Regions from separate parts of the Neisseria dumasiana genome, predicted to be linked through region 1. Evidence: predicted binding sites of a transcription regulator. Region 1 holds the regulator's gene; each other region holds the start of a gene.
What was found. Region 1 encodes FNR, which switches genes on or off when oxygen is low (the NO sensors DNR and NnrR bind a similar motif). Its sites were predicted from a motif close to TTGATNNNNATCAA; they were not measured.
Positions count from the first base shown of each region.

Region 1 (7,360 bases):
TAGGAGCATATTTGCCGCAACGATTTGATTAGAAATCAAATCCCATTTGGTCGGGTAATTCGGTGGAGATTTGCCCTTCGCGTGCGGCTTTTTGCAGTTTGCTGCGGCGCATGGCAATCAGGCGCATGACTTGGTGTTTTTGTGCGTCGGACATATTAAGCCAATAGAGCCGCTCTTCCCGACTGCGCAGGCAGCCTTTGCAATAGCCTTTGCTGTTGGCTTCGCATACGCCGATACAGGGGCTGGGAATGGCAAAGAACTCGAGTTGTTCCATAAACAGTGGCAAAAAAAAAGAAACATTTTGAGACCTTTGCAAAACTTCCGTCTGCGGCGCATTTCTGTGTTGTGCGCTGCTATGCTTTGAACTGCATCCGCATCCGAGAGTTTTGCAAAGGTTTCATTCTGCTTGAAAAATACGCTATGTTCAACGGTTTGCCGCATCAGTGTTTTTCAGACGGCCGGTTGCAGGGATATTGCAAGAGGCCGTCTGAAAAGCCGTTTAAGACCGGTTTTGCGTTTTTATTCTTTCTGTTTAAACCTGCTTTAAACGGTTTTGGAGTATTGTGCCGTGGTTTCTTTGTGGCGGAGATGGTAGTCAAACACCATGGCAATATTGCGGATAATGAATCTGCCTTTGGGCGTTACCGTTAACCCGCCGGGTTTTAGGCGCAACAGGCCGAGTTCGGCCAAATCCTGCAAATCTTGCAGCTCTTGGCTGAAATAGTCTGCAAACGAAATATTGAACAGACTTTCGTAGGTTGGGAATTCGAGAGAAAAGCGGCACATCAAATCCTGAATAATGCTGCGCCGCAGAATATCGTCGCCGTTTAGGCGGTAGCCGCGCATGACCGGCAGCCTGCCTTCATCCAAAGCGGCATAATAGGCGTCGATGTCGCGCTCGTTTTGAATGTAGGCGTGGCCGATTTTACCGATGGATGAAACGCCGATGGCAATCAGATCGCAGTCGGCATAGGTAGAGTAGCCTTGAAAATTACGTTGCAGCCAGCCTTCTTTCAGGGCGATTGAAAGTTCGTCGTTTGGCTTGGCAAAGTGATCCATGCCGATGAATACATAACCGTGGGATGTCAGGGTTTGTACGGCGTATTGCAGGATATCCAGTTTTTCTTCGCTGCCGGGCACAACGGCCGTGTCGATACGCCGTTGGGGTTTGAAAATATGGGGCAGATGGGCGTAGTGGTAAAGTGCCAAACGGTCGGGGTCGAGAGAAAGTACCGTGTCGAGAGTGGGTTTGATGCTCTCGAGCGTTTGATGGGGCAGGCCGTAAATCAAATCCACGCTCACCGATTTGAACCCTGCTTCGCGGGCCGCTTCGATAACTTCGCGGGTTTCTTCAACAGTTTGTATGCGGTTGACGGCTTGCTGTACCACGGGGTCGAAGTCCTGAATGCCGACGCTCATGCGGTTGAAGCCGAGTTTGCCCAAATGCAGCACGGTATCGCGGCTGACTTTGCGGGGGTCGATTTCGATCGAGTATTCGCCGTTGGGCAGCAAATCGAAATAGCGGCGTATCAGGCCGAACACACGCTCAAGTTGTTCATCGTTTAAAAAAGTGGGCGTGCCGCCGCCGAAGTGCAGCTGTACCAGCGGGTGGCGGCCGTTCAGATGCGGGGCAAGCAAGGCCAGCTCTTTCTCGAGATATTCGATGTAGGCGTCGGCGCGCGATGTGTCTTTGGTGATGATTTTATTGCAGCCGCAGTAATAGCAGATGGTATTGCAGAAGGGGATATGGATATACAGCGACAGAGGTTTGTTGAGTGCGCCGACTTTGCGCATGTTCAGCGACTCGATATAAGCTTCGGCATCAAAGCTGCCGGTGAAACGGTCGGCGGTGGGGTAAGAGGTGTAGCGGGGGCCGCTGGAAGGAAGCGAAGCAATCAGATTGCGGTCGAAATCGGGTGCGGTGTTTGTAGCTATCTTGATGATTTTCATGTGTAGTTTGCTTTATAAACGTCTGCCCGCCGGCCTTGGTAAGCCGAATTGCGGGAAGAATAACGCCCTTTTTAATCATTAGGCAAATTAGGGGCACTTTGGTAGAATACCTACACTATGATAAATACACCTTGACGGTAGTCAATACTCATTTAGTCGGCTTGTTTGCCGGCAGCTTAATTGAAAAGGTTAACCGTGTATGCCAACACATAATGCATCAAGCCAAATGAAAACATTGTGTTCGACATGTTCTTTGCGAGAGTTGTGCCTTCCCGTCGGTTTGATGCCGACGGAATTTGCGCAATTGGATGCGGTTATCCGCCAGAGCCGGCGTTTGAAAAAAGGCGAATGCCTGTTTCGCGCAGGCGAACCGTTCAGTTCTCTGTTTGCGATACGCACGGGTTTTTTTAAAACCACGATTGCCAGCCAAGACGGACGGGATCAGGTAACCGGCTTTTTTATGTCGGGCGAGCTGATCGGTATGGACGGTATCTGTTCGCATCTGCACAGTTGCGATGCGGTGGCTTTGGAAGACAGCGAAGTGTGCGAACTGCCTTTTTCGCATATGGAGGAATTGGGGCAGAAAATTCCCAGCCTGCAAACCCATTTTTTCCGTTTGATGAGCCGCGAAATCGTGCGTGATCAGGGTGTGATGCTGTTGCTGGGCAATATGCGTGCCGAAGAGCGTTTGGCGGCTTTTTTATTGAACTTGTCCAACCGCCTTTATTCGCGCGGCTTTGCGGCAAACGATTTCATTTTGCGTATGTCGCGCGAGGAAATCGGCAGCTATCTGGGTTTGAAGTTGGAAACGGTAAGCCGCACTTTATCGAAATTTCATCATGAAGGTTTGATTTTGGTGGAGCATAAGCATATTCAAATACTGCAGCCTGATGCTTTGAAAAAAATGGTGTCGGGTTGCGCCCATGCTTTGTGATGCCGGATAAGGTTTGAAAGAGGCCGTCTGAAGTTTTGAACTTTCAGACGGCCTCTTTGGTTTATCTAGCTGCGGTAGTCGGCATTAATCGACACATAATCGTGCGATAAGTCGCAGGTGTAAACCGTGGCCTGTTCGCCGCCGCGTTGCAGATCGACACGCACGGTAATTTCATCTTGGTTCATAACCATTTGCCCGGCTTCTTCGGTGTAGCTCTCGGCTCTGCCGCCGTGTTCGGCAACCAAAGCGGAGCCTAACCACAGGCGTACTTTGTCGGTGTCGAAGTTTTCCAAACCCGAGTAGCCGATAGCGGCAAGCAGACGGCCGAGATTGGGGTCGGACGCGAAAAACGCGGTTTTTACCAAAGGAGAATGTGCGATAGCGTAGGCGACTTTGCGCGCTTCTTCACGGCTGGCGGCGTTTTCTACTTTGACGGTGATAAATTTGGTGGCACCTTCGCCGTCGCGGACAATGGATTGGGCCAGTTCGAGTGCCAGACCGCCGAGCAGTTCTTTCAGTTGGTCGTAGCGCGGATCGGCGATATTGTCGATTTCGTTTTGGCCGCATTTGCCTGTGGCGGCTATTACAAAGCTGTCGTTGGTGCTGGTGTCGCCGTCAACGGTGATGGCGTTGAAAGAAAGGTCGGCGATTTCCTGCGTGAGCATTTGCAATACGGGTTGCGATACGTTGGCGTCGCACACGATAAAGCCGAGCATGGTGGCCATGTTGGGGCAGATCATGCCCGCACCTTTGGCAATGCCGGTGGCGCGGACGGTGTGGTTGTTGCCGATTCTGCTTTCGCGGCTGGCCGATTTGGGCACGGTGTCGGTGGTCATGATGGCGCGGGCGGCATCATTCCAGTGTGCGGGTTTTAAATTCGGCAGTGCGGAAACGATTTTAGCGGTGGGCAGCGGTTCGAGAATCACGCCGGTGGAGAAGGGCAGCACTTGTTCCGGCTCGCAGCCGATTTCTCTGGCGACGGCACGGCACACGGTTAGGGCGTCTTCACGCCCTTTGATGCCTGTGCCGGCATTGGCGTTGCCGGTATTGATTACCAGTGCGCGGATACCGTTTTCGTTGGTCAGATGTTCTTGGGCAATATGCACGGGGGCGGCGCAGAAGCGGTTTTGGGTGAACACTGCTCCGATGGTGTTGTCGGGGTTCAGTACAATCAGCGTCAAGTCGTCGTGGGCGGCTTTTTTAATGCCGGCTTGCCCGATAAAAACCTGTGCGCCGTCAACAGTAAGCAATTCTGCCGCGTATTTTTCTTTTAAGTTTACTGCCATTTATCGATTCTCCTTAATATCGGCCTGTTTGGCGGCATATTCTTCCTGAACACGCTGCCGGAAACGTGCGCCTGCCGCATGGTAAAACGGTTTGGGTGAAAATTGGCGCGACACCTGAGATGCAAAAATAGCACCAATCAACAACCAAAACAACAGATTCTGTCCGCCCGTCATTTCCATCACCACTACGCTGGAGGTGAGCGGGGATTGCGTGGCGGCGGCCAAAAACGCCGTCATGCAGATCAATACCAATACGTTGACACCGGTTTGTAGGTCGGCAAATTCGGCAAGATGCTGGCCGATCATGGCGCCGACGGTGAGCGAAGGGGTGAAGATGCCGCCGGGAATGCCTGCCCAATAAGACAGTACGGTGGCGGCCCATTTGGCAAGGGCAACGCCGAAAGGTGCGTCGTACATGCGTCTTAAGGCATCGGAAGCTTCGTGATAGCCCGTGCCGAATGTTTGGCCTTGATAAACCGTGCCGAGTGCAGCCAGCACTATGCCGATAATGCCGGCCAGCATAATGGGGTTGCGGCGTATCCAGCCGCGGTATTTTTCGGGAGAGAAGGCCGCCGCGCCTTTATACAGCATACGGGCGAACAGGCCGCCTGCTACGCCGCAAACCAGCCCGCTGAGCAACACCCACATCAGCATGTCGTCTAATTCGGTGCCGTGGAAGCCCGAAAAATAGGGGTTGTTGCCCTGAATGGCCACTTGAATGAAACCGGCTGCCAAGACGCCGATGAAAATCTGCCGTTCCCAGCGCAGCAGAATGCCGCGCCCCAGCTCTTCGATGGCAAACACCACTCCGGCAAGCGGGGCATTAAAGGCGGCGGCCAAACCGCCCGCCGCGCCTGCGGCAATCAAATCGTTTTCCTGCATGCCTTTGAAGGCGATATTGTGTTTTTTACACCATGCGCCCCAAGCCGACATCACGGCGGCGCCAACTTGCACCGAAGGCCCTTCGCGCCCGATAGACGCGCCCGCGAGCATACCTAAGAAAGTAAGCGGGATTTTCAGCATGGTTTGCCACAGCGAAATCAGTCGGGTTTTTTGTGCGCCATAGGGTAACGACAATGAAGCCAGTACCTGCGGGATGCCGCTGCCGGCGGTATAGGGCGCGAAACGGCGCGTCAGCCACACAATCAAAGGCAGGCCGAGCGGCAGGGCTACCCACGCAAACCACGGGTATTCTTTAACCAGCCGCGCATTTTCTTCTAATGCCCAGTCGGCCATTTTGGCAAAAGCCAGCGACACCAAAGCCACCAGCGCGGCACCGGCGAGCAGGAACATAAAAGCCAGCGTTTTGCGCGACAGCCGTTGGGTTTGGTTGAGTTTGTGGATGATTTTTCGCTTGAGTATCCGGTAATGTGTTGAAAAAGAGGATTTCATGGGAATGACAACCTGTAATGTGCAGTAATCGGTTTCAGACGGCCTCGGAGACATGTTCGGCAGATTGCCGGTAAATGGCGGTGCGCCGTTGCGTTCGTCGAATCGGCAAGGTGTTGCAGAATCATCATGTTTGCGGTGTGCCGACAAACCGCTATTATGAGCAGATTTTTTCTCCGTATAAAGGTTTGCCGCAATACGGCGCAAAGAATGTTGCAGCCTTGCAGATTGCGGTGTTCGCCCGAGCGGATGGGAACGCTTTTCAGGCAATATGCGGCAAATTGCGCTTTCAGACGGCCCCGTTCCGGCCAAGACGTAGATAAACATAAGATATTGCTTATGGAAAAAGTAAAAAACACTCTGCTATACTAGCGGGCTTACTTACTGACTATGAGAGCTTGTATGCCCCATAAAAGCCGTTTCAACACCACCGGCCCCAAAATCGGCCTCAGCGTGCGATTGGCGGAAAACCAACAAGAAATCGAAGCCGCGCAACGCCTGCGTTACCAAGTATTCGCCGAAGAATTGGGTGCAGACATTCAAAGCGGCAACGGTTTGGATGTGGATGAATACGACGAACACTGCCACCATTTGCTGGCTTTCGACGATGCCACCGGCGAAGTCATCGGCTGCTACCGCCTGATTACCGAAGAAAGCGCCCGAGCCGTAGGCTCGTGGTACAGCGAGCACGAATTCGACCTTTCCCCTTTGAAAGACATTCTGCCCCAAACCGTAGAACTCGGCAGAGCCTGCATCCATCCCGATTACCGCAACGGCGGCTTGATTATGCTTTTGTGGTCGGGTTTGGTGAAATTCATGCGCGATGAAAACCTGCGTTTTATGATCGGCTGCGGCAGCATCAGCACCGTCGACGGCGGCCACGAAGCGGCCGGCCTGTATCACGCTTTAAAAGAAAAGCATTTGGCGCCTGCACAATGGTGCGTGCGTCCGCTCAATCCCCTCAAATGGGACGAACTGAATCCCGTTGAAAATCCCCCTTGCCCGTCGTTGATTAAAGGCTATTTGAACGCCGGTGCCTGGTTTTGCGGCGAGCCGTGCGTCGATGAAGCATTCAACTGTGCCGATGTGTTGATTCTGATGGACATCAACCGCTTAAACGACCGCTATCTCCAACGCTTCGCCCCGCGACTTTAAAATAAATCGATCAGGCCGTCTGAAAACCCGCTGGAGGGTTTCGCTAAAGCGAACGATGCAGGCTTCGCTAAAACTTCTTATTCAGACGGCCTGCTGATGTATTGCACACACACTTCAATAATATGAAAACCTTACGCACTGCTTTCCGACTGTTCTGCATAGCCGGCTGTTTGCTTTACGGCATGCTGGAAATGTTTTTCCTGTTTCCTTTTTACAGCAAGCAACGCAAACTGCGCGCCATTCAATTGTGGTCGCTGCGCGTGCTCGCCTCTTGCGGGCTGAAGCTCAAAACCTACGGCAACCTGCCGAAAGAAGGGCAGGGGCAGATGATGATCTGCAACCATATTTCATGGCTCGATATTATGGCCATTAACGCTGCTTTCCCCGGCCGTTTTGTGGCTAAAGACGATGTGGCCAAATGGCCGGTTGTCGGCTACCTCGCCACACAGGCGCAAACGGTTTACGTTACGCGCAACAAAGGCACCGAAGGCAACAGCCGGAAAATCCGCCATGTTACCGAGGCGTTGAAAAACGGTGACACGGTTACTCTGTTTCCCGAAGGCACGAGCAGCGAAGGCCGCGAAATTCTGCCGTTTAAAACCAGCTTTTTTCAGGCGGCCAATGAAGCGGGCGTGCCGTTTATTCC
Region 1 covers NZ_CP091509.1:645,252-652,611, forward strand. Annotated here, with positions in the region: gene LVJ88_RS02930 (DUF1289 domain-containing protein) at 29-274, opposite strand; gene hemN (oxygen-independent coproporphyrinogen III oxidase) at 544-1,950, opposite strand; gene fnr (fumarate/nitrate reduction transcriptional regulator Fnr) at 2,150-2,884, shown strand; gene argJ (bifunctional glutamate N-acetyltransferase/amino-acid acetyltransferase ArgJ) at 2,950-4,170, opposite strand; gene LVJ88_RS02950 (chloride channel protein) at 4,171-5,562, opposite strand; gene LVJ88_RS02955 (GNAT family N-acetyltransferase) at 5,962-6,714, shown strand; gene LVJ88_RS02960 (lysophospholipid acyltransferase family protein) at 6,837-7,360, shown strand, end outside.

Region 2 (7,360 bases), 1.2 Mb from region 1:
TTATCTATGCCAAAACGTTGAAGCGTAAAGATTTGGGCAAGTCAACTTTTCTGATATTCAGCTGGATGCAGGTGTTTACCGCCGCAGGTTTTGCATTTAGCCATGGTGCCAACGATATCGCCAACGCCATCGGCCCGTTTGCGGCTATTATGGATGTATTGCGTACCGGAGACATCGGAGCCCAAGCTCCCGTTCCCCCTGTGGCCATGTTGACTTTCGGTATCGCTCTGATTGTAGGTTTGTGGTTTATCGGTAAAGAAGTGATTCAAACCGTGGGAACCAGTTTGGCGGAAATGCACCCATCTTCCGGTTTTGCTGCCGAGTTGGCCGCCGCATCGGTTGTTATGCTTGCTTCGTTGATGGGCTTGCCGGTGTCGAGTACCCACATTTTGGTGGGTGCGGTGTTGGGCATCGGTTTGGTTAACCGCAATGCCAACTGGGCGTTGATGAAGCCGATCGGTTTGGCATGGATAATCACCCTTCCGGCGGCGGCGGTGTTATCGGTTGTCTGCTTCTTGGTGCTGCGCAGCGTATTCGGATAAGCAAACGATATTTCAGACGGCCTCAGAGTATCGGCTCTTAAGGCCGTCTGAAAAAACTGTTTTAGAGCAATTTTATTAAGTTTGAATCAGATAAATATATGATTGCTGTAATGATTGAAAAACGGAGTCCGGTTTCAGACTCCGTTTTTTATTTGCTTGCAGGCTTACATAGAACCTGCGGCGGCTTCGTTCAAGCGGGTTTCAAAAGCGGTCAGATCAATACCGGCCTGTTTGGCCGCCGACACGGCGTCAGCTACCGGCATGCCTTCGGTCACTTGATGATAAGCCCAAAGCAAAGAGCAGCGCGTGCCGGTGCGGCAATAAGCCAATACGGGCTGTTGTGCTTCTGCCAATAAGTCTTGGAAACGGTCAACATCTTGCCGGTTAATAGACGGAGCAACCACCGGCTGATGAACAACATGCCGGATGCCTGCTGCTTCGCACCATTGTTTGATTTGTTGGAAAGCGGGTTGACCGTCTTCTTCACCGTCGGGGCGGTTGCAGATAATGCTTTTAATGCCGAGGTCGGCGGCGTTCTGAATATCTGTTTGGGTTAACTGCGGAGAAACATACAGCCGGTTTGCGAGTTGTCGGATTGCCATGTCGTGCCTTTCTGAGGTTGGTTTCAGGTTGTGGGGTGAGGCCGTCTGAAAATATATGGATGGACTCCGGGCGTTGCTGAATATCGGGCGCAAGGCTTCATGATTTCAGCCATTGGTCGAACAGTACGGGGTCTGCTATATGCAGAAATGCGGTATCCGCCTCAATGTTTTCTACGGTGAGCAGCGTTTCGCGCAATACGCCCTGCCTAAAGTAATGTATCTGTATTTGTTCGCCGGCCTGAAATTGAGACCATTGTTTTTCAAAAGCGGTGCAGGCGAAACCGTTTAATGCAATGATTTTGTCTTGAGGGCAAAGTGCTGCCTGTTCCGCACTGCCGCCGTTGAATACATGGGTAAGGGTAATGCCGTCTGAAACTTGTTTGAAGCGTGCGCCGAAATCGGTAGCCGGCTCGTCTGCACGGGGCGCATCTTTAAGTAAGCCGCCGCCGTGGCTGCGTGGTGCTGTACGCCAATTTAATGATATGCCGGCATATTTCAGGCAGGCTTCCAAGGGCAAGTCTTGAGTTGAATATAAGGCCGTCTGAAAAAAAGCTTGCAGATCAATGCCGGTAATCTCTTGGCAATACACTTGCCATTGTTGTTCGGGAATACCTTTGCCGTGTTCGAGCCAGTTGCGGTACAAGTGCTGCATAACGGTGTCCAGACTTTGGGTGCCGCCGCTCTTTTGGCGGATCAGCAAATCCAAACACAGTGCGGCCAAAGCTCCTTTCTGATAATAGCTAACGATGGCGTTAGGGCTGTTTTCATCCTGCTTGTAAAATTTGTTCCATGCGGTAAAGCTGGATTGGGCCAAAGTTTGTTTCAGACGGCCTTTGTGCAGTTGAACACGCGTTATGCCTGCCGCCAGCAATTTCAGATAAGTTTCCGAATCGATCACGCCGCTGCGCAGCAGAAACCAATCATCGTAATAAGAAGTAATGCCTTCGAACGCCCAAAGCTGCTCGGTGTAGTTTTCGTGATCCAAACGGTAAGGTGCAAATACTTCGGGCTTGATGGATTTGACATTCCAAGCATGGAAATATTCATGGCTGAACAACCCCAGCAGTTGGACATAACTTTCGCAAGGTTTCTCCATGTTTAAAGAAGGAAGGCTGTATCTGTCGGCAAGCAAAGCCGTGCTGCTGGTATGCTCCAGCCCGCCGTAAAGATCGTCGCCCACATGAAGCAGGAACAGATATTCTTCAAACGGAGCAGGGGAGGGGAACATGTTAAGTTGGGCGGTACAGATCTTACGAACGTCATCGACCAGTCTTTCACGGTCGAAATCACGGTAAACCCCGCTCAAAACAATACGGTGCGCAATGCCGCAGGCGTCAAACGAAAGCGTTTCAAAACAACCCAATTCAACAGGATGGTCGATCAGCCGGGCATAAGAGGCCGTCTGAAAAGTGTGATGACCAATTTTCGGAAGCGAGGTTGCGATATCCCACGAATCAGGAAGATCTTTAAAAATAATTTGATGGGGCAGGTGTTCAAACCCTGAAACATTCAGCAGCAAGCACGCACCGTCGAAAAAACCGCGGTCTTGGTTAAGGAACGAACTGCGAACCGATAAATCATAACCATATACGGTGTAGTAGATTTCCCACTTGCCGCTCACAGATTCTGTTTGCCAACAGTTTTTAGACAATTGGCGCAGAGATTGGGGCGTTCCGTTGCAAACAGCTTTGATGCTGACGATGTGGCGGGAGAAATCACGGATAAGATAGCTGCCCGGAACCCAGTTTGGGAGTTTGATTTGTAAAGGATTGTTATTTTTTTGCTCGAAGCTGAGGCAAATCTGCCATTCGTGCGACAAAGTTTGCGGGCGTATAGTATATAGGAGCATGAGACTGCCTTAGATTGTTAAGTTTTGTTTTTCTTAATTGAAAGTGTTTGACCTGAATCAAGAAAGATGATGTAGGTAATCTATAATCTAACAAAATATGATGGAACGCAACCGGCATTTACAGGCACAAAACCGGTATTCTGCCGATTAAACTTGGTGTCGTACAGGTTTTGATTTAGAATGTGAAGGTTAAACCGCATTTGAGTATGAATGATAAATACGGGCGGTGTTAAATTAAGAAAAATCGGGTGTATCTTGCGTGTGTATGAGCAAGCCGGAGCAAACCGATAAGTGTTAAATGCCATGTTTAATGGAGACCCTTATGGAAACGCAAACTTATAACTACAAGGTGGTGCGCCAATTTGCCATCATGACTGTAGTTTGGGGCATTGTGGGTATGTTGGTCGGCGTTATCGCAGCCGCCCAGCTGTTTGCTCCTGTGCTGAATCTCTCTGATATCGGATCGTGGTTCCACTTCGGCCGTATCCGTCCGCTGCATACCAATGCCGTTATTTTCGCTTTCGGCGGCTGCGGTTTGTTTGCCACATCTTATTACGTTGTCCAACGTACTTGTAACGTGCGCTTGTTCGGCGGCAAATTCCTGCCTGCCTTTACCTTTTGGGGTTGGCAGCTGGTTATCGTGCTGGCGGCAATCACGTTGCCTTTAGGCTATACCCAAGGCAAAGAATATGCCGAGTTGGAATGGCCTATCGATATCCTGATCGCCTTGGTGTGGGTTGCCTATGGCATTGTGTTCTTCGGAACCATCGCCACCCGAAAAATCAAGCACATCTATGTTGCAAACTGGTTCTACGGTGCATTCATTCTTGCTGTGGCGTTGCTGCACATCGTAAACAACCTCAGCATTCCTTCGGGCATGATGAAGTCTTACCCGATTTATTCAGGTGCGATTGATGCCATGGTTCAATGGTGGTACGGTCACAACGCGGTAGGCTTTTTCTTAACGGCAGCCTTCTTGGGTATGATGTATTACTTCGTTCCCAAACAAGCAGGCCGCCCGGTTTATTCTTACCGTTTGTCTGTGGTTCACTTCTGGGCCCTGATTTTTACCTATATGTGGGCAGGCCCTCACCATCTGCACTACACTGCATTGCCCGATTGGACCCAATCTTTGGGTATGGTTCTGTCGTTGATTCTTTTTGCACCTTCTTGGGGCGGTATGATCAACGGTATCATGACCCTTTCAGGTGCATGGCATAAACTGCGCACCGATCCTATCTTGAAGTTTTTGGTTGTTTCTCTGTCTTTCTACGGTATGTCTACCTTTGAAGGGCCGATGATGTCTATCAAAACAGTGAACGCCTTGAGCCACTATACCGATTGGACCGTAGGTCACGTACATTCGGGTGCTTTAGGTTGGGTGGGCTTTGTTACTATTGGTGCAATTTACTACCTGATCCCCCGTTTGTTCGGCCGCAAAGAAATGCACAGCATTAAACTGATTGAGGCGCATTTCTGGATTGCTACCGTCGGCGTGGTTCTGTATATCTCTTCAATGTGGATTTCAGGCGTGATGCAAGGCCTGATGTGGGGGGCATTGAACGATGATGGTACCTTAACTTACTCTTTTGTTGAGTCTGTAAAACGCAGTATGCCTTTCTATATGATCCGTTTTGCCGGTGGTGTGCTGTATCTTAGCGGCATGCTGATCATGGCATACAACGTTTACCGTACCGTTATCGGCGGCAAAGCGGTTGATGCTGAAATTCCTGCCGTTTCACAAGCGCAACACCACTAAAATAATACAAGAAAGACAGGCTACCAAAATGAAATTGCAACAATTAGTCGAAGAAAAAGTCGGAGTATTGATTGTATTCACTTTCTTGGTTATCAGCTTCGGACTTTTAATCGAAATTGTACCGTTGTTTTTTACCAAGTCGGTTACCGAACCGATTAAGGGTGTAAAACCATACTCTGCGCTACAAGTGGCAGGACGTGATATCTATGTACGTGAAGGGTGTTATAACTGCCACTCTCAAATGATTCGTCCGTTCCGTGCTGAAACCGAACGTTATGGCCATTATTCCGTGGGTGGAGAGTCGGTTTATGACCGTCCGTTCCAATGGGGTTCAAAACGTACCGGCCCTGATTTGGCCCGTGTAGGCGGTCGTTATTCAGATGAATGGCACCGTATCCACTTGCTGAATCCCCGTGATGTTGTGCCGGAATCTAACATGCCTGCATTCCCTTGGTTGGCTCGTAATAAAGTTAATGTGGAAGCAACTGTTAGCAATATGAAAGCACTGCGTGCAGTCGGAACACCTTACAGTGATGAAGAAATTGAAAAAGCCCCTCAAGAATTAGAAAACAAATCAGAGCTTGATGCGGTGATTGCCTATCTGCAAGGATTAGGCTTGGCACTGAAAAATGTAAGGTAACATCATGGATATAAACTGGGTTCGCTCGCTTTTTACGGTGTGGGTATTTATTAGTTTCGTATTGGTTCTTTATATTGTATTGAGCAAGCGTAACAAACGTAATTACGATGATGCTGCCAACAGCATTATGGAAGATAACGATACCCCTGATAACGATAAAAGCGGGCATTAACCCGGTTACCCCGTGACAACGGAGCAAATAATGAACACAACTTCCCAATTTACCAGTAATTTCTGGAATATTTATATTGCCGTTATCGTTTTACTCAGCTTTATCGGTTTGGCTTGGCTTTTACTTTCGCAGAATAAAGTTAAAGCTCCTCCAAAAGGCGAAGATGTTAAAACCATGGGTCATTCGTGGGACGGCATTGAAGAATATAACAACCCTCTTCCGCGCTGGTGGTTTTGGCTTTATGTAGGCACTTGGGTTTTCGGAGCTGTATACTTATTTCTGTATCCCGGCTTGGGTGATTACAAAGGCTATTTGAATTGGACAAGCCAAAACCAGTATGAAAAAGAAGTTAAAAAAGCCGATGAGCAATATGGCAAGCTGTATGCTAAGTTCGCCAATATGCCTGTTGAAGACGTGGCCAAAGATCCTCAAGCCCAACGCATCGGCAAAAATCTTTTTGATACTTACTGTATTCAGTGTCACGGTTCAGATGCAAAAGGTTCCAAAGGTTTTCCCAACTTGACGGATCACGATTGGTTGTGGGGTGGAGAACCTGAGCAAATCAAAGAAACCCTTAAGAAAGGCCGCGTAGGTATTATGGCTGCTTGGGGTCCTGCTTTGGGTGAGGAGCGGGTTAAAGATGTTGCAAACTATGTAATGTCTTTATCTAAGGGCAAAGATCAATATGATGAAGCCCGTGCCGAACGAGGTAAAGCATTGTTTAACGGTGCGCCCGCCAACTGTTTTACTTGTCATGGCGATAAAGGTCAAGGTGTGCAAGGTTTGGGCCCAAATCTAACTGACAATGTATGGTTGTGGGGCGGAACCCAAAAGGCAATTATCGAAACCATTACCAACGGTCGCCATAACCAAATGCCGGCATGGGATAACTTTTTGGATAAAGATAAGCTGCATATTATGACTGCTTATGTTTGGGGGTTATCTAACAAAGGCGGAAAACCGGTTTCAGATAAAAAAGCAGAAGCCAAAGCTGTGCAACCGGTAGAAGCATCTGCCCCTAATATTTCTGCTCAAGCAGTTCCGGCAGAGGATAAGGCCGAGGTTATTTATGATACTCAGGCGGGACAAGCCGTTGCTACTTTCTATTTTGCTACCGGAAAAAGCGATATTGCAGCCAATGCAGATAAAGTGCTGCCGGACTTAATTAAAGCAGGTAAAGAAGGCAAAAAACTGGTTGTGAGTGGCTATACCGATAGTACCGGCAATGCGGCAGCTAATGCCGAGTTATCTAAAAAGCGTGCTCAGGCAGTAGAAGCGTTTTTGAAAGCTCAAGGCGTAGATGTAAAAAATATCGAGTTGAGAAAACCTGAAAATATTACAGCCGCCAAAGGTAATGATGCTTCGGGTCGTCGAGTAGATGTCAAAGTCGAATAAGAATAGGTAATGCTTATCAATAAAAATGCCCCCGCTCTTAAGGTCGGGGGCAATTTTGCATCAGCGATTTATTTAAACAGCTTTTTCTGTATATAGAGAGATGCCTGTTAAATTGCTCATATTCTTTATATAGTTCTCGACTTTTTCAGGAAATACGATATCTTTCACAATAGTGAGATTTCTCAATATGGGAAATACATGAATATCTTCCATGCTTATTTCCTTATTCAAAGCTTGTTCAGACTGAATTAAATCTGCCAATGTAGCTAAATCTTGATGAATCTGCTGCAAATATTCATTTGTTTTTTCTAAGTTGTTTTGAAAACTGCCTATATTTTGTTCTTTTTTATTCACAAAATAATCTATGGCTTTTTGAGTGGAAAATTCAGGCAAGTCGATCA
Region 2 covers NZ_CP091509.1:2,106,231-2,113,590, reverse strand. Annotated here, with positions in the region: gene LVJ88_RS09880 (inorganic phosphate transporter) at 1-542, shown strand, start outside; gene LVJ88_RS09875 (protein tyrosine phosphatase family protein) at 707-1,144, opposite strand; gene LVJ88_RS09870 (M61 family metallopeptidase) at 1,242-2,993, opposite strand; gene ccoN (cytochrome-c oxidase, cbb3-type subunit I) at 3,316-4,752, shown strand; gene ccoO (cytochrome-c oxidase, cbb3-type subunit II) at 4,781-5,392, shown strand; gene LVJ88_RS09855 (cbb3-type cytochrome oxidase subunit 3) at 5,397-5,564, shown strand; gene ccoP (cytochrome-c oxidase, cbb3-type subunit III) at 5,595-6,959, shown strand; gene grxB (glutaredoxin 2) at 7,032-7,360, opposite strand, start outside.
Region 2: a site for FNR is predicted at 3,041-3,054, ahead of ccoN (cytochrome-c oxidase, cbb3-type subunit I). Genes of this name have one in related genera too.

Region 3 (7,360 bases), 1.2 Mb from region 1:
TAGAAGCGATGTAAACTCCGGCATGCTGTTCGGCGGCGATACAGCGGGCATGGTGGTCGAGCGCGGCTTTGCTTGCGCCATACACGCTCCAGCCGGGATAGGCATTGCGTCCCGCCCCGCTGCTGATGTGGACGATTTTCAACACGCTGCGCTTAGGCTTGCAGGCGATCAGATGGTTGGTCAGCAGCAACGGTGCGGCAATGTTTAACGATACGGCGGTGGAAATTTCACCGGCACTCTGCATACCCGCAACGGCATTCGGAGCAACGGCGGCCGCATTGTTGATTAAAATGATTTCGCGCGCGCCCGCCGAAAAATCATCTAACAGGCCGTCTGAAAGCAAAGCAGCCAATGCTTCTGCCCGACTTAAATCCACACTGTGCTGCAACAGATTTTCAGACGGCCCCAAAGCTGCCTGCCGTCGCGACAAACCCAATATGCGGCAGCCTGCCGACAGATAATGTTCGACCAACGCCAACCCTAAGCCGCTGCTGTGCCCGCTGATGATGACTCCGGTATCCATAAATGCTCCGCCGCTGAATGATTCTGAACAGGCTCCGATTGCCGCCGAAACGACACCGGCGGCTTTATTTTAGCGGCTTTTCCAAGCACCCGAAACCCGCGTTTCCGCAGCCTGCCGTATCCAGCGCTTTTATTTTGCGGTATATTAAACGCCTGTTTTCAGACGGCCTAACGCTATTTAGCCGCAACATAAAGGAATTTCCGCATGTTCAAACGCCCCGAAGAATTGATCTTAGCCACACTTGCCGCCCTGTGGGTTGTACTCACTTACCTGATTGCCAATTATTTCGGCGCGCCGATGCAGACCAAACTGCTGATCAGCGCGCTTACGTTAATTTGTTCGGTGGTGTGCTTCGTATTATGGCAGCGCAATTTGAGCCGCAACATTTGGCCGTTTTTCCTCGGCCTGCTCACCGCCTGTTGGTGGCCGTATCTCGACTGGGTTGCCGTACGCGATATTCTCGTTTCAGGCGGCACGATTTCGGCCGACACCATCGTGATTGCCAAACCGTGGTATGCCACTTGGACATTCAAATGGATTATCGCCCTCGCCCCCGTGCTGCTGGGCTATGCGGTGAAATGGAAACTCCGCAACGGCAGACAAAAAACCATTGATTAACCGTTCGTTTCACAATCATCCGTCCATGTAACAAAGGCCGTCTGAAAAACTTTTTCAGACGGCCTAAAACATTCCCATCGGCAATGCCATTTATTTGTGTTTATAGAACAAACTCTTGAAATAAACATCCGCTCCTTCGCGCAGCAACACCAACGTTACCGCCGCCAACGGCAAGCCGATCAACATGCCCACGAAACCCATCAACTGGCCGAAGGCCATCAACGAAAAAATCACCCAGAAAGGCGACAAACCGATGCGGTCGCCCACGATTTTCGGCGTAATGAAGAAGCTCTCCAAAAACTGGCCGACACCGAACACCGCCCACACCATCAACAAACCCTGCCACGAACCGAATTGCAGCAAAGCTGCCAACGTTGCCAACAGCAGGCCGGTAAATGCGCCCAAATACGGCACAAACACCAAAATGCCGGCGATCATACCGATGGCGAAACCCGAATCCAGCCCCGTGAGCATCAAACCCACGCCGTAAATCACGCCCATAATCAGCATGACCAACAGCTGACCGCGCAAAAACTCGCCCAATACCTTGTCCATATTGCCCGCAATGCGCGTGTAAGTATCAATAAAGCGTCTGGGAATCAAAGCCTTGATCCCGTGCGACCACCGCTGCCAATCGAGCAGAAAATAATACAGCAGAAACGGCAACAACATCAGGTTGGTCAACCCCACCGCCACATTGCTGCTTTGGCGCATCAAGGTCGGCGCAAGTCGGCGCAAAGCATTGTTCAACTCGCCCGTATGCGATTGAATCCACAGCGTAATACTCTGCACATCAATAGTTGCATGCTTGCCGGCCAGCTTATCGAGCCAAGGCAGCAGTTTGCCCTGAACAAAATTAATAATCTGCGGCACACGGTCGATCATATTGTTAAACTGGCTGATCAGCATCGGCACGATAATCAGCATCAACGCCAGCAGCAGCATCAACGCGAAAACCATCACCATCATCGAAGCCGGGCCGCGTTTTACACCTTTGTTACGCAGCTTTTCCACCAGCGGATTCAAAATATACGCCAACACCGCTGCAACAATAAACGGCGTCAGAATATTTCCGAGTGCATACAGCAGCCACACCAGCAGCAGCAACACCACCGTCATCACAATCCACGGCTTCGCGCCGCGCGCTTTTTTATGATACATAGTTTTTCCTGTGTGTAATCAAACGCATCTCTTAGCCGATGCGCGCAAAACGGTGTGAAGCATACCAGTTTCAACCGCATTGCGCATCAGGCTTCCGACAAACGGAACCGAGCATATCCGCAAACGCCTGCGGCAGAAACCGCCCCGAGCCGGCGCAACCGAAAACGGGATAAAGCTGTATAATCGGCGCGAGGTAACTTATAATCCCAGCCTCAATCGGCCTTCATGAACAAAGATTGAATTTCTACTGCAACCACCCGCTTATCAAAAGGAAAAACATGAGCATCAAATCGGACAAATGGATACGCCGTATGAGCGAGCAACACGGAATGATTGAGCCGTTTGAGCCGAATCAGATTAAAGAAATCAACGGTAAAAAAATCATTTCCTACGGCACTTCAAGCTACGGTTACGATATCCGTTGCGCCAATGAATTTAAAATTTTTACCAACATCAACAGCACGATTGTCGATCCCAAAAATTTCGATCCGCGCAATTTTGTAACGGTTGAAGACGACTACTGCATCATCCCGCCCAACTCTTTCGCACTGGCACGCACGGTTGAATATTTCCGCATCCCGCGTAACGTGCTGACGGTATGCCTGGGCAAATCCACTTATGCCCGCTGCGGCATTATCGTGAACGTAACGCCGTTCGAGCCTGAATGGGAAGGCTATGTTACGCTGGAATTTTCCAACACCACCCCGCTGCCGGCCAAAATTTACGCGGGAGAAGGCGTGGCTCAGGTATTGTTTTTTGAAAGCGACGAAGTGTGCGAAACCTCTTATAAAGACCGCAACGGCAAATATATGGGGCAAACAGGCGTTACCTTGCCCAAAACCTGAAGCATCAACCCGATACCCTTATGCAAAACGATGCCGTCTGAAACGTTTCAGACGGCATCGTACTTTTCATTGCGGCTTATGATTTGGAATCGGGGTAAAACAGCGAAGATTTGTTTTTTTCAAACTCTTTCTGCTTTTCAGGGTTTTTGAATTTCACTTCAAACAGATTTTCACGGCTGAACGTATGTTTGATTTTCTGCTTGACCTCAGGGCTTTCCTGAACATAGTAAAGGCCGCCCAATAACGCCGCCGCTGCAACAAAAACAGTAATACGCATGATTCCCTCCTTTTTCGATTCTTTTTTGGAGCAACTTTTCATCTTTAAAAAAGGATAAATCGGATGCCGTATTCTCAAGCAAATATCACTCAAACGGTTGCATATCTCACCGAGCGGAAAACAATCAACTTAAGTAATCACTTTGATTATAAATAATTTTTATCTGCCAAAAATCTTATATTCTTCTCTTAAACCTGCTGTTCTGTGAGCAAGCACAGCTTTTTTTACTGTTCGATAAAGCCCTAACACGTTTCATATTTTAGGCCGTCTGAAAACCTACTGAATCTTTTTTGCCGAAACAAGTTCGGCAAATATCATCAACCTATTTTCACGTTAACCGCCTGCTTCCGCTCGGCCAAATCGTCTATCCGCACGCAGATGATTCGGGCGGCAAGTTTACATAATTAATATCTGTTTTTATTATTATTTTATAAATGCCTCGTTTAAGACAGAAACACCCCCGCATATTGTGCAAACCCGACACGAACACGCATTCTGCCGCCCACTCTTTGGCACAACGCGCGAAAATTTCAGCACCTGCCATCGGGTTTCAAACAAGTCGGCCGCCTATGACGTATCAGCAACAGGCAAAATGAAAAAACCTAACCTGCCCGTATTTCGCGCTTTTCCATGCCCGATACCTCAACTTTGAGAAAAGTTGACCTGAATCAAATCCAAATAATTATTTTTATCTATAATGTGTTTCAAATCTAATAACAAATATCACCGGGAACATTATGGAACTACTCAAAGAATTATTTGAATCGCCTGTGGGCATTATGTCGCTGCTGACGATTCTTTTTGTGATTGTGATTGCAACGGTTTTATTCTTCTGGGTGAAAAAACAAGCTGACAAACCTAGAAACTGATTTTTTTCATCTCTTTCCTCTTGATGTGTGTGTGTTTGGGTGTGGCGGTCTGCCACCCCTTTTTTTTGCCGATACCTTTTCAAAACTCTTGCTTTTCAGTCAAACCAAACCAAGCCGAACAATCAAAAAAACATCAGGCCGTCTAAACAGTCAGAACGGCCTGATGTTTTTAAAGCTGCCCGAAGGCTATTTTTCCAATTCCGAAAGCAGTTTCTCATGAATACCGCCGAAACCGCCGTTACTCATAACCAACACATGGTCGCCGCTTTGCGCCTGCCTTACAATTTCCGCCACAAATGAATCAAAATCCTTGCCGACGTAAAGCTTGCTGCCGAGCGGAGCGAGTGCGGCGGCAACATCCCAATCCAACCCGCCTGCATAGCAAAACACTTGATCGGCTTCACGCAGGCTTTCCGGCAACGCTTCTTTCATGGTGCCGAGTTTCATGGTATTCGAACGCGGCTCCAATACGGCCAAAATCCGCCGGCTGCCGATTTTCTGCCGCAAACCGGCAACGGTTGTGGCGATGGCGGTGGGGTGATGGGCAAAATCATCATAAACCGTTACGCCGTTTGCCACGCCTTTGGTTTCCATGCGCCGCTTCACGTTTTTAAACTGCCCCAATGCTTCGCAGGCCGTCTGAATGTCCACACCGGCATGTCTCGCAGCGGCAATAACGGCCAAAGCGTTCATGCGGTTGTGTTCTCCTATGATTTGCCAAGCAACATGTCCTGCTTTTCGGTCTTCGAACCAAACGTCAAACGAGCCGTCTGCCTCTACATTGCCGATCTGCCAACCGCTTTCTCCGCCGAAATATTCCACGGGTGTCCAGCAGCCTTTGTTTAAAGTATCGCGCAAGCTCTGTTCGGTGCCGTTGCACGCGATCAGCCCTTCAGACGGCACGGTACGCACAAGATGATGGAATTGGGTTTGAATCGCGGCCAAATCGGCAAAAATATCGGCGTGATCGAATTCTAAGTTGTTGAGAATACAGGTGCGCGGGCGGTAGTGGACAAACTTGGAGCGTTTGTCGAAAAAGGCCGTGTCGTATTCGTCGGCTTCAACCACAAAAAACGGAGACTTACTGTTCGGATCTTGACGCGGAGATTGCGGCAGGCGGGCGGACACGCTGAAATTTTGGGGCACGCCGCCGATGAGAAAGCCCGGAGCAAGCCCTGCATATTCCAACACCCAAGCCAGCATGGATGCCGTGGTGGTTTTACCGTGCGTTCCCGCCACAGCCAACACCCAGTGCCGGTGCAATACATTTTCGGCCAACCACTGCGGGCCGGAAATATACGGCAGGCCGCGGTTCAATACCGCCTCTACCACTTCCATGCCCCTTTTGGCTACGTTGCCGATCACATACACATCGGCTTGAAAGGTATCAAGCTGTTCGGCATCGAAGCCTTCGTACACATCGATACCGAGTGCTTCGAGTTGGGTGCTCATCGGCGGATACATCTTGGCATCGCATCCGGTTACTTTGAATCCTGCTTCTTTGGCAATCGCCGCCACGCCGCCCATAAAGGTTCCGCCGATACCGATAATGTGTATGTGTTTCATATGATAAGTGGTCTTAACAAAAAAGCTTATTATATCGTGAATCGCTGCCAAGCCGATATATGCGCCAAACGGGAAAGGCAGGCAAGAGCCGCTGTTTTTTGTTGCCGATACCTGTCAGTTTCAGACGGCCATGTTTTAAATGCCGGCGATATTCTGCCGATAGCCGCCAAACGGTCGAAAAAACATTTATTCGCACCGCATCTGTTTATTTGCCCTGAAAACACACCGCAAATTTAAATTTTTCTCGCACAACTTTACATAAATCAGTATGATACCGTACATGGCGGTTTTTTTACCGACTGCAAACAACCTGCTTCGGTGCGTTTAGAGCCATCCTTTTTCAAGCCGGCTTCTTTTCAAACGCCCGCGAAGCAGCCGTGCCGGAATAAATGTTTCATCAAACATCCGGCGTAAAACATACTTTAAATTATTCACGAGGTACGATTGTGTCTGATTCAAATCAATCCAAGCGCGAAACCTTCTCAAGCCGGCGGGCGTTTATGTTTGCCGCCATCGGTTCGGCGGTCGGTTTGGGCAATATCTGGCGTTTCCCTTACGTTACTTATGAAAACGGCGGCGGTGCATTTATCGTGCCTTATTTGGTTGCATTGCTGACTGCGGGCATCCCCCTGCTGTTTTTGGATTACGCTTTGGGCCACCGCAACCGCGGTTCCGCACCTTTGGCCTTCCGCCGCGTTAACAAAGCTTTCGAGCCTTTCGGCTGGTGGAACGTACTCACCAACGTAATCATCTGTATTTATTACGCGGTGATCATCGGCTGGGCGGCCAGCTATACCTATTACTCGCTTATCGGCGCATGGGGTTCCGACCCGCAGGCATTCTTTTTTAAAGACTATCTTCAAATGGCCGACGGCGTATCGTTAGGTTTGGATTTTGTCGCCAAAGTCGCCGGGCCGCTGGTGGGCGTTTGGATTTTTACCCTGCTGATTTTGGCATTGGGCGTACAAAAAGGCGTGGCCCGCTCTTCCAGTTTCTTCATGCCTTTATTGGTGGTGATGTTTTTGATTATGGTGGGAATTTCCCTCACTTTGCCGGGCGCGGAAAAAGGCTTGAACGCGCTGTTTACGCCTGATTGGTCTAAATTGTCCGAACCCGGAGTGTGGGTTGCCGCATACGGCCAGATTTTCTTCTCGCTCTCTATCTGTTTCGGCATCATGATTACTTATTCGTCTTACCTGAAAAAGAAATCTGACCTGACCGGCACCGGTTTGGTAGTGGGTTTTGCCAACAGCAGTTTTGAAGTATTGGCCGGCATCGGCGTATTCGCCGCTCTCGGCTTTATGGCGGCCGCCAACGGCAAAGAAGTGAGCGAAGTTGCCTCTTCGGGCATCGGCTTGGCATTCATCGCTTTTCCGGCCATCATCAACCAAGCCCCTTTCGGCGCTTTAATCGGATTGCTCTTTTTCGGCTCGTTGGTGTTTGCAGGCATCACTTCGATGATCTCGATTGTAGAAGTGATTATCGCGGCCATTCAAGACAA
Region 3 covers NZ_CP091509.1:1,797,099-1,804,458, forward strand. Annotated here, with positions in the region: gene LVJ88_RS08250 (SDR family NAD(P)-dependent oxidoreductase) at 1-523, opposite strand, end outside; gene LVJ88_RS08255 (hypothetical protein) at 728-1,141, shown strand; gene LVJ88_RS08260 (AI-2E family transporter) at 1,232-2,302, opposite strand; gene dcd (dCTP deaminase) at 2,581-3,147, shown strand; gene LVJ88_RS08270 (hypothetical protein) at 3,224-3,424, opposite strand; gene LVJ88_RS08275 (DUF3149 domain-containing protein) at 4,162-4,293, shown strand; gene mpl (UDP-N-acetylmuramate:L-alanyl-gamma-D-glutamyl-meso-diaminopimelate ligase) at 4,480-5,859, opposite strand; gene LVJ88_RS08285 (sodium-dependent transporter) at 6,249-7,360, shown strand, end outside.
Region 3: a site for FNR is predicted at 4,083-4,096, ahead of LVJ88_RS08275 (DUF3149 domain-containing protein). Genes of this name have one in related genera too.

Region 4 (7,360 bases), 980 kb from region 1:
TTCGTTTGGAGCGAACAGCAGTTGCGCCGCGCCGAGCGTGCCTTTGTTGAATTTTACCGCTACCAAGCTGCCGGCGGGATAACTTTGGTTGGCGCGTTTCCACTCGCTACGCAAGTGCAGCAAAAGCTGTCCGGCGAGATAGCCGGAAACTTCGCAGTCGGCAGGCAGGTTCAGCGGCAGGGTCTCGCCGTCGGCGGTTACTTGCAGATAGGTTTTGGTATAGAAGCCGTCTGAAGATTCGATTAGGTCGATTGGTGCGCCTTGGGCATCGAGGTAACGCCATGCGCTGACCATCATGCCGTCTGAATCCATGCGGTAAACGGGTGTGCTTTCTTCAAAGCTTTGGCCGCGTTCCACCAACCACACTTCGCGCGGATAGCCCGCTTGGGTGGTTTGGCGTTCGTCCCACGCGGGGCAAACCCACACGCTGTTTTCGTCGCGCCACGAGATGTGGTTTTTGCCGGCGGGAAAGTGGAAACCGCCTTCGACGATTTTGCCGGTGTCCAAATCAAATTCGAGCGTGTAGGCCGTATCGCCGCCCGCGCGGCTTAAGTTGAGCAAAACCATATTGGGCTTTTCGACATAATGCGATACGCCGCCGAGATACACGTCGTCGCCGAGAATGTCGTCGAAATCGGCCACCGAAAACAGATTGTGCCAATCGGGATAGCCGGAGCGGTAAGACGCCGCCGTACACACCTGATAAACGCCTTTGGGGTATTCGTCGTCTTGATGGAAATGATACATGCGGGCGCGGTGTTCTTGGCAAAACGCAATCTGACGCGGGTCTTGCAACTGCTTCACCATATCGGCCACGGTGCGCGCGAAGGCTTCTCCATCGGTAAATTGTGCTTGGGTTTCGGCATGGGCATCGGCCGCGAATTGCTGCGTAGCGGCGGAATCGAGGTCTTCCAGATAAAGATAAGGGTCGTGCATGGTGGGCAGGCCGTCTGAAAAAAATCGGCATTATAGTCAAATATTTCAGCCTTCACTATGCCCGCACCCATCGTTTCAGACGGCCTCTGCACCTCCTGCCCGCTCTGCCGGACAAAAAACCGCATCCGGTAATATTGAGTGGTTTTTCAAGGCTTACTATATAATACGGTTTTGACTACTCTGTTTTAGAATGACCTTATGGACATTGAAACCAAACGCCTGCACACACAATCCATGCTCGATAACGCCGAAATTCTGTTCGGCGAAGACGCCTGCCGCCGCGAACTTTTGCGCCTGGCCGGAGAAATCACCGAAGACTTGGGCGGCAAATATCCGCTGATTCTGCCCGTGATGGGCGGTGCCGTAGTATTTACCGGCCAGCTTCTGCCGCTGCTGCACTTTCCGCTGGATTTCGACTATGTGCACGTTTCCCGCTACGGCGACAAACTCAAGGGCGGCAATTTCAACTGGTTGCGCGCGCCCCAAGAAAGCGTGGCCGGCCGCCATGTGCTGATTCTCGACGACATTCTCGACGAAGGGCACACCATGGCCGCCATCAAACAGCAGGTATTGGATTTAGGCGCCGCATCCTGCTCCACCGCCGTTTTCGCCAACAAACTGATCGACAAAGAAAAACCGATTGCCGCTGACTATATCGGCATCAACGTACCCAACCGCTATGTGTTCGGTTACGGCATGGATGCCGCAGGCGCATGGCGCAATCTGGGCGCGGTTTACGCCTTGCGCGATACACAAGAATAAAACCGCACAGGCCGTCTGAACCGCTTTTCAGACGGCCTGCCCACCGCTTCAACAGGAACACACATGATAGGCCTACTGATTATTACCCACGAAGCCATAGGTGAAGCCTACCAAAGCCTTGCCCGCCACTTCTTTTTCGGCCAAACGCCCGAAAACATCCGTATTCTCGGCGTACATACCGACGAAGACCACGAAAGCATCATCAACCGCGCCCAACAGATGGTGGCAGACCTGCACTGCGTAGAAGGCGTGCTGATCATGACCGATATTTTCGGCGCCACCCCCTGCAACGCCGCCCGCCAACTGGTCGAAAGCGGCAAAACCGCCATGCTCACCGGCCTGAACGCGCCGATGATGATTAAAGCAGCCAACTACTCGCCCACGGCCACCGACTTGGCCGCATTTGCCCGCTCCGTGAAAGAGGCCGCCATCAGCGGCATTATCGACATCACCGAACCGCCCGAAGGATTACCCGTATGCTGAAACAGTCAGTCGAAATCATCAACAAACTCGGCCTGCACGCCCGCGCCTCCAGCAAATTCACCCAAACCGCCGGCCAGTTCCAAAGCGAAGTATGGGTCAGCCGCAACGGCAAACGCGTCAACGGCAAAAGCATCATGGGCTTAATGATGCTGGCCGCCGCCAAAGGCACGGTTGTCGAACTGGAAACCGACGGTGCCGACGAAGCCGCCGCCATGCAGGCATTGGTCGATTTGATTAACGACTATTTCGGCGAAGGCGAATGATATGTCTATCGTATTGCACGGCGTAAGCGCAGGCAAAGGCATCGCCATCGGCCGCGCCCACCTGATTACACGCGGCATGAACGAAGTGCCGCAATATGATTTGGACGAAACGGAAGTGGCAGCGGAAACCGCACGCTTCGATGCCGCCGTCAAAGCCACCCGCAAAGAACTCGAACAGCTGCGCAGCGCCATTCCCGAAAACGCCCCCACCGAATTGGGTGCGTTTATTTCGCTGCACCTGATGCTGCTTACCGATGTAACCCTTTCGCGCGAACCCGTCGATATTATCGAAGAGCAGCACATCAATGCCGAATGGGCATTGAAACTGCAAACCGACAAACTGGCCGCCCAATTCGACGAAATCGACGATGCCTACCTGCGCGCCCGCAAACAAGACATGCTGCAAGTCGTGGAACGCATCCACAACAATCTGGCCGGCCAAGGCAACGAACTTACCCTCGACACCGACCTGCTCGAAGACACCGTGCTGGTAGCAAACGACATTTCCCCCGCCGACACCGTATTTTTCAAAGAACAGCGCGTTACCGCCTTCGTTACCGATGCCGGCGGCTCCACCAGCCATACCGCCATTCTCGGCCGCAGTCTCAACATTCCTTCCGTTATCGGCCTGCACAACGCCCGCAAACTCATCAGCGAAAACGAATGGGTGGTGGTAGACGGCATCAACGGCATTCTCATCATCAACCCCGATGAAACCGTGCTGGCCGAATACCGCGCACGCGCACGCGAATACCGCGCACGCACCCGCGAACTGAACAAAATCAAAAAAACCGCCGCCACCACCGAAGACGGTGTCAATATCGAACTGCTCGCCAATATCGAATCGGCCGACGACATCAAATCGGTACACAACATGGGTGCCGACGGCGTCGGCCTGTTCCGCAGCGAATTTCTCTATCTCAACCGCGACACCATGCCGTCTGAAGACGAGCAATACGAGGTATACAGCCATTTCGTCAAAAAACTCAAAGGCAAAAGCCTGACCATCCGCACCGTAGATTTGGGCGTAGACAAAAACCCGCGCTGGTTCGGCCAAAACGGCACACCCAACGGCAGCACCAACCCCGCACTCGGCCTCACCGGCATCCGCCTGTGCTTGGCCGAACCGGTGATGTTCCGCACCCAAATGCGCGCCATCCTCCGCGCCGCCGTGCACGGCCCCGTTAAAATGATGTGGCCGATGATCACCTCTATCACCGAACTCAAACAATGCCTGATTCACCTCGAAACCGCCCAAAGGCAGCTTAGCGAGCGCGACGAACCTTTCGGCGAAATATCGGTCGGCTGCATGATCGAAATCCCCTCTGCGGCACTCACCGTAGGCAGCCTGCTCAAGCACGTCGATTTTATTTCCATCGGCACCAACGACCTGATCCAATACACTTTATCGGTTGACCGCGGCGACGATGCCGTCAGCTACCTTTACCAACCCGCACACCCCGCGGTGCTCAAACTCATCCAGCACGTCATCCGCACCGCCAACCGCATGGGCAAAACCGTGTCGGTGTGCGGCGAAATGGCCGGCGACACCACCTTTACCCGCCTGCTGCTCGGCATGGGCTTACGCCGTTTTTCCATGAACACCAACAACCTGCTGTCGGTAAAAGACATCGTTTTACACAGCAACACCATGGATTTGGAAAACGAAACCGCCCGCCTGATGCGCAACGAAGACCCTGAAAAAGTGGAAAAACTTTTGAAAAACATGAATAAAGAAGAAGAGGCGGAAAATCTTGCCAAATAGAGACCAATCAACTCACAGCCTTTTTGAGGCCGTCTGAAAAAGGCGACAACAAGCCGGCATACAAAAAAACGGGCGGATCAATCATCCGCCCGTTTTCACATGCCAAATTCCAAGCAAACCGCTTTTAAAAAAGCCAAAATCCGGCTGCTTCATCAATCTTCGTCTTTACGCCGCACCAGCAACACCGGAATATCCGACTTACGCACCACACCTTCGGCAACCGATCCCATCAGCAAGTGCATCAAACCCGAAAAGCCGTGCGTACCCATCGCAATCAAGTCGCAACGCTCTATGCCGGCCTGCTCAATCAGCAGATCGGCAATCTTATCGCCCGCACTTTCCATAATCAGGCCATCATGCTCCACGCCCAGCCCGTCCAGCTCTTGCTTGGCACGCTCCAACACTTTCACCCCCGCTTCTTCCACCGCCTTGCGCACGGCAGCGGCATCGGTATATCCCGGCGCACCCCAATTGAATTGACCTAAGTCCACCACATGCACAGCCAACACGACTGCACCAAGCTGCTTGGCCAGTTTGCCCGCTTCTTTCAAAGCATACAAAGAAGCCGTACTGTCATCTACGGGAACCATAATACGTTGATACATCGCTAACCTCCTCGGATTGTGGAAAAACGCTGTTGTTTTGCGGCATGAAACCTTTATAACATACTGACCTGCGCCAAGCATTTAAGTTGCGCCGTTTTTGCTTTATTTATTGTTTTGTATCAAATCTGCACAAGTTTGTTCAAACCTGCTTGCCAAGCGGTTTTTCAAAGCAGGGCAACCTGAAACTTTGCGCCCAAAATTATAGGGAAGTGCCAGGCACAGCAGAGCGAGCGCAGACTATCATATAGCCAAGCACACAGCGCAAAAATCCGCAGGCAGATAGGTTTTTATAAAAGTCTCAGGCCGTCTCAGGCCGTCTGAATACAACAAAAGCCGTACCGAACATACGTTCAGACGGCCTTTCGGATACTTCTGCCGCAAACATTATTCTTGCGGCACATAACCCTGCACTTGGTCGGCACCCTCGCCGAAAAAATAATTTTCCATCTGCTGCGCCAAATACTCGCGCGCGCGCGGGTCGGCCAAACTCAAACGGTTTTCATTAATCAACATCGTTTGATGGCGCGTCCAAGCGTCCCACGCTTCTTGCGACACATTTTCAAAAATACGCTTACCCAAAGCATTGGGCAGCGGCGCAAATTTCATACCGGGGGCTTCCTTGCCCAACTTGATGCAGTGAACCATACGAGTCATATCGGTTTCCTTGATTCCAATGTTTCAGACGGCCCCGATTGTAGCCGAGCCAAATAGGTTTGTATATCGCACCCCGCCCAAACCGTCTGCAACGAAGTTTGAAAAAATTGCGGTAAAATACGCCGACAGTCTCAAACATCCCGAATCCGGCCGCAACACAGCCGCCACCCGGTGTTGAGTATACATACAGAAACCTTTGCCAAACCCTCGAATGTGGATGCAGTTCAAGGCGCAGCCGCGCAGCGGGTGCAGCACATCATACAAATAAGTAAACAAGCTGGCGGCGCACAACATAGAAATGCGCCGCAGACGAAAGTTCTGTAAAGGTCTCATACAGTATAAGGAACAACCATGACACACTCGCGCCGCACCATTCTCGACTGGTGCGATGAAACCCTGCAAACCGATTTATTCAAAGACTACACCCCCAACGGCCTGCAAATCGAAGGCCGCAGCGAAATCCGCAAAATCGTTACCGCCGTTACCGCCAGCCGCGCAGCCTGCGACTACGCCGTCAAACAGCAGGCAGACATGCTGCTGGTGCACCACGGCATGTTTTGGAAAAGCGAACCCGCCACCATTACCGGCTGGAAAAAAGACCGCATCGCCACCCTGCTCAAACACGAAATCAACATGGCAGGCTACCATCTGCCGCTCGATGCCCACCCCGAACTGGGCAACAACGCCCGTTTGGCCAAACTTATGGACTGGACGACCGAACGCCGCTTCGGCGAACAAAACCTGTTAAATGCAGGCCGTCTGAACACACCCAAAACACTCGGCGAACTCAGCGCAAAGCTGCATCAGAAACTCGGTCGCAAACCCGTTGCCATAGGCGATGAAACCCGCATCATCGAAAACATCGTTTGGTGCACGGGCGGCGCACAGGGCTTTTTTCAGACGGCCATAGACGAAGGTGCCGACGCCTACATTACCGGAGAAATTTCAGAAGCACAGTTTCATCTGGCCAACGAAACCGGCACCGCGTTCATCAGTGCCGGACACCACGCCACCGAGCGTTACGGCATACAGGCTCTGGGAGAAGCCATAGCCGCAACATTCGGTATCGAAACCGTATTTTTTGACGAACAAAACCCCGCATAAAATCAAAAAATACTCCAAAATTTTTACCTTATTTTAAATAACTCTTTAAGTATCCCCATAAAATCAGGTAGAATTAAAGAGTTTAATGGCTCGGTATTCCCCCTAATTAGGATGACTGAATAATGGAAAATCAAGAAATCAATCAAAGCCGCCGCCGCTTTCTGACGCTGGCGACCGCCGGTGCGGGCGGAGTGGCCGCTTTAGGCGTAGCCACACCGTTTCTTGCCAGCTTTTTCCCATCGGAAAAAGCCAAGGCAGCCGGTGCGCCGGTTGAAGTGGATGTCAGCAAAATCGAAGCCGGTCAGTTGGTTACAGCTGAATGGCAAGGCAAACCCATTTGGGTGCTGAACCGCACCGAAAAGCAGCAGAAAGATTTGGCCTCACTCAACGGCGCAGTAGCCGACCCCAATTCCGAAGTAGAACAGCAGCCCGAATACTGCAAAAACGAAATGCGCTCCATCAAGCCCAATATTTTCGTTGCCATCGGCATCTGCACGCACTTGGGCTGCTCGCCCACTTTCCGCCCCGACGTTGCTCCGGCCGACTTGGGCGCAGATTGGAAAGGCGGTTTCTTCTGCCCGTGCCACGGTTCCAAATTCGACTTGGCAGGCCGCGTATATAAAGGCGTACCCGCACCTACCAACCTGATTATTCCGCCCTACAAATACCTGAGCGACACCACCATTTTGGTAGGCGACGACAAATAAAGGGACTTATCATGGCAAACCAAACCAATAATGAAAATAAATCATTGTTAGGCTGGGTGGACGCACGTTTCCCTTTGTCTA
Region 4 covers NZ_CP091509.1:2,344,503-2,351,862, forward strand. Annotated here, with positions in the region: gene LVJ88_RS10915 (prolyl oligopeptidase family serine peptidase) at 1-936, opposite strand, end outside; gene LVJ88_RS10920 (hypoxanthine-guanine phosphoribosyltransferase) at 1,135-1,698, shown strand; gene LVJ88_RS10925 (PTS sugar transporter subunit IIA) at 1,762-2,181, shown strand; gene LVJ88_RS10930 (HPr family phosphocarrier protein) at 2,175-2,444, shown strand; gene ptsP (phosphoenolpyruvate--protein phosphotransferase) at 2,446-4,209, shown strand; gene LVJ88_RS10940 (universal stress protein) at 4,362-4,814, opposite strand; gene LVJ88_RS10945 (oxidative damage protection protein) at 5,199-5,468, opposite strand; gene LVJ88_RS10955 (Nif3-like dinuclear metal center hexameric protein) at 5,820-6,572, shown strand; gene petA (ubiquinol-cytochrome c reductase iron-sulfur subunit) at 6,695-7,279, shown strand; gene LVJ88_RS10965 (cytochrome b) at 7,291-7,360, shown strand, end outside.
Region 4: a site for FNR is predicted at 4,924-4,937, ahead of LVJ88_RS10940 (universal stress protein). Genes of this name have one in related genera too.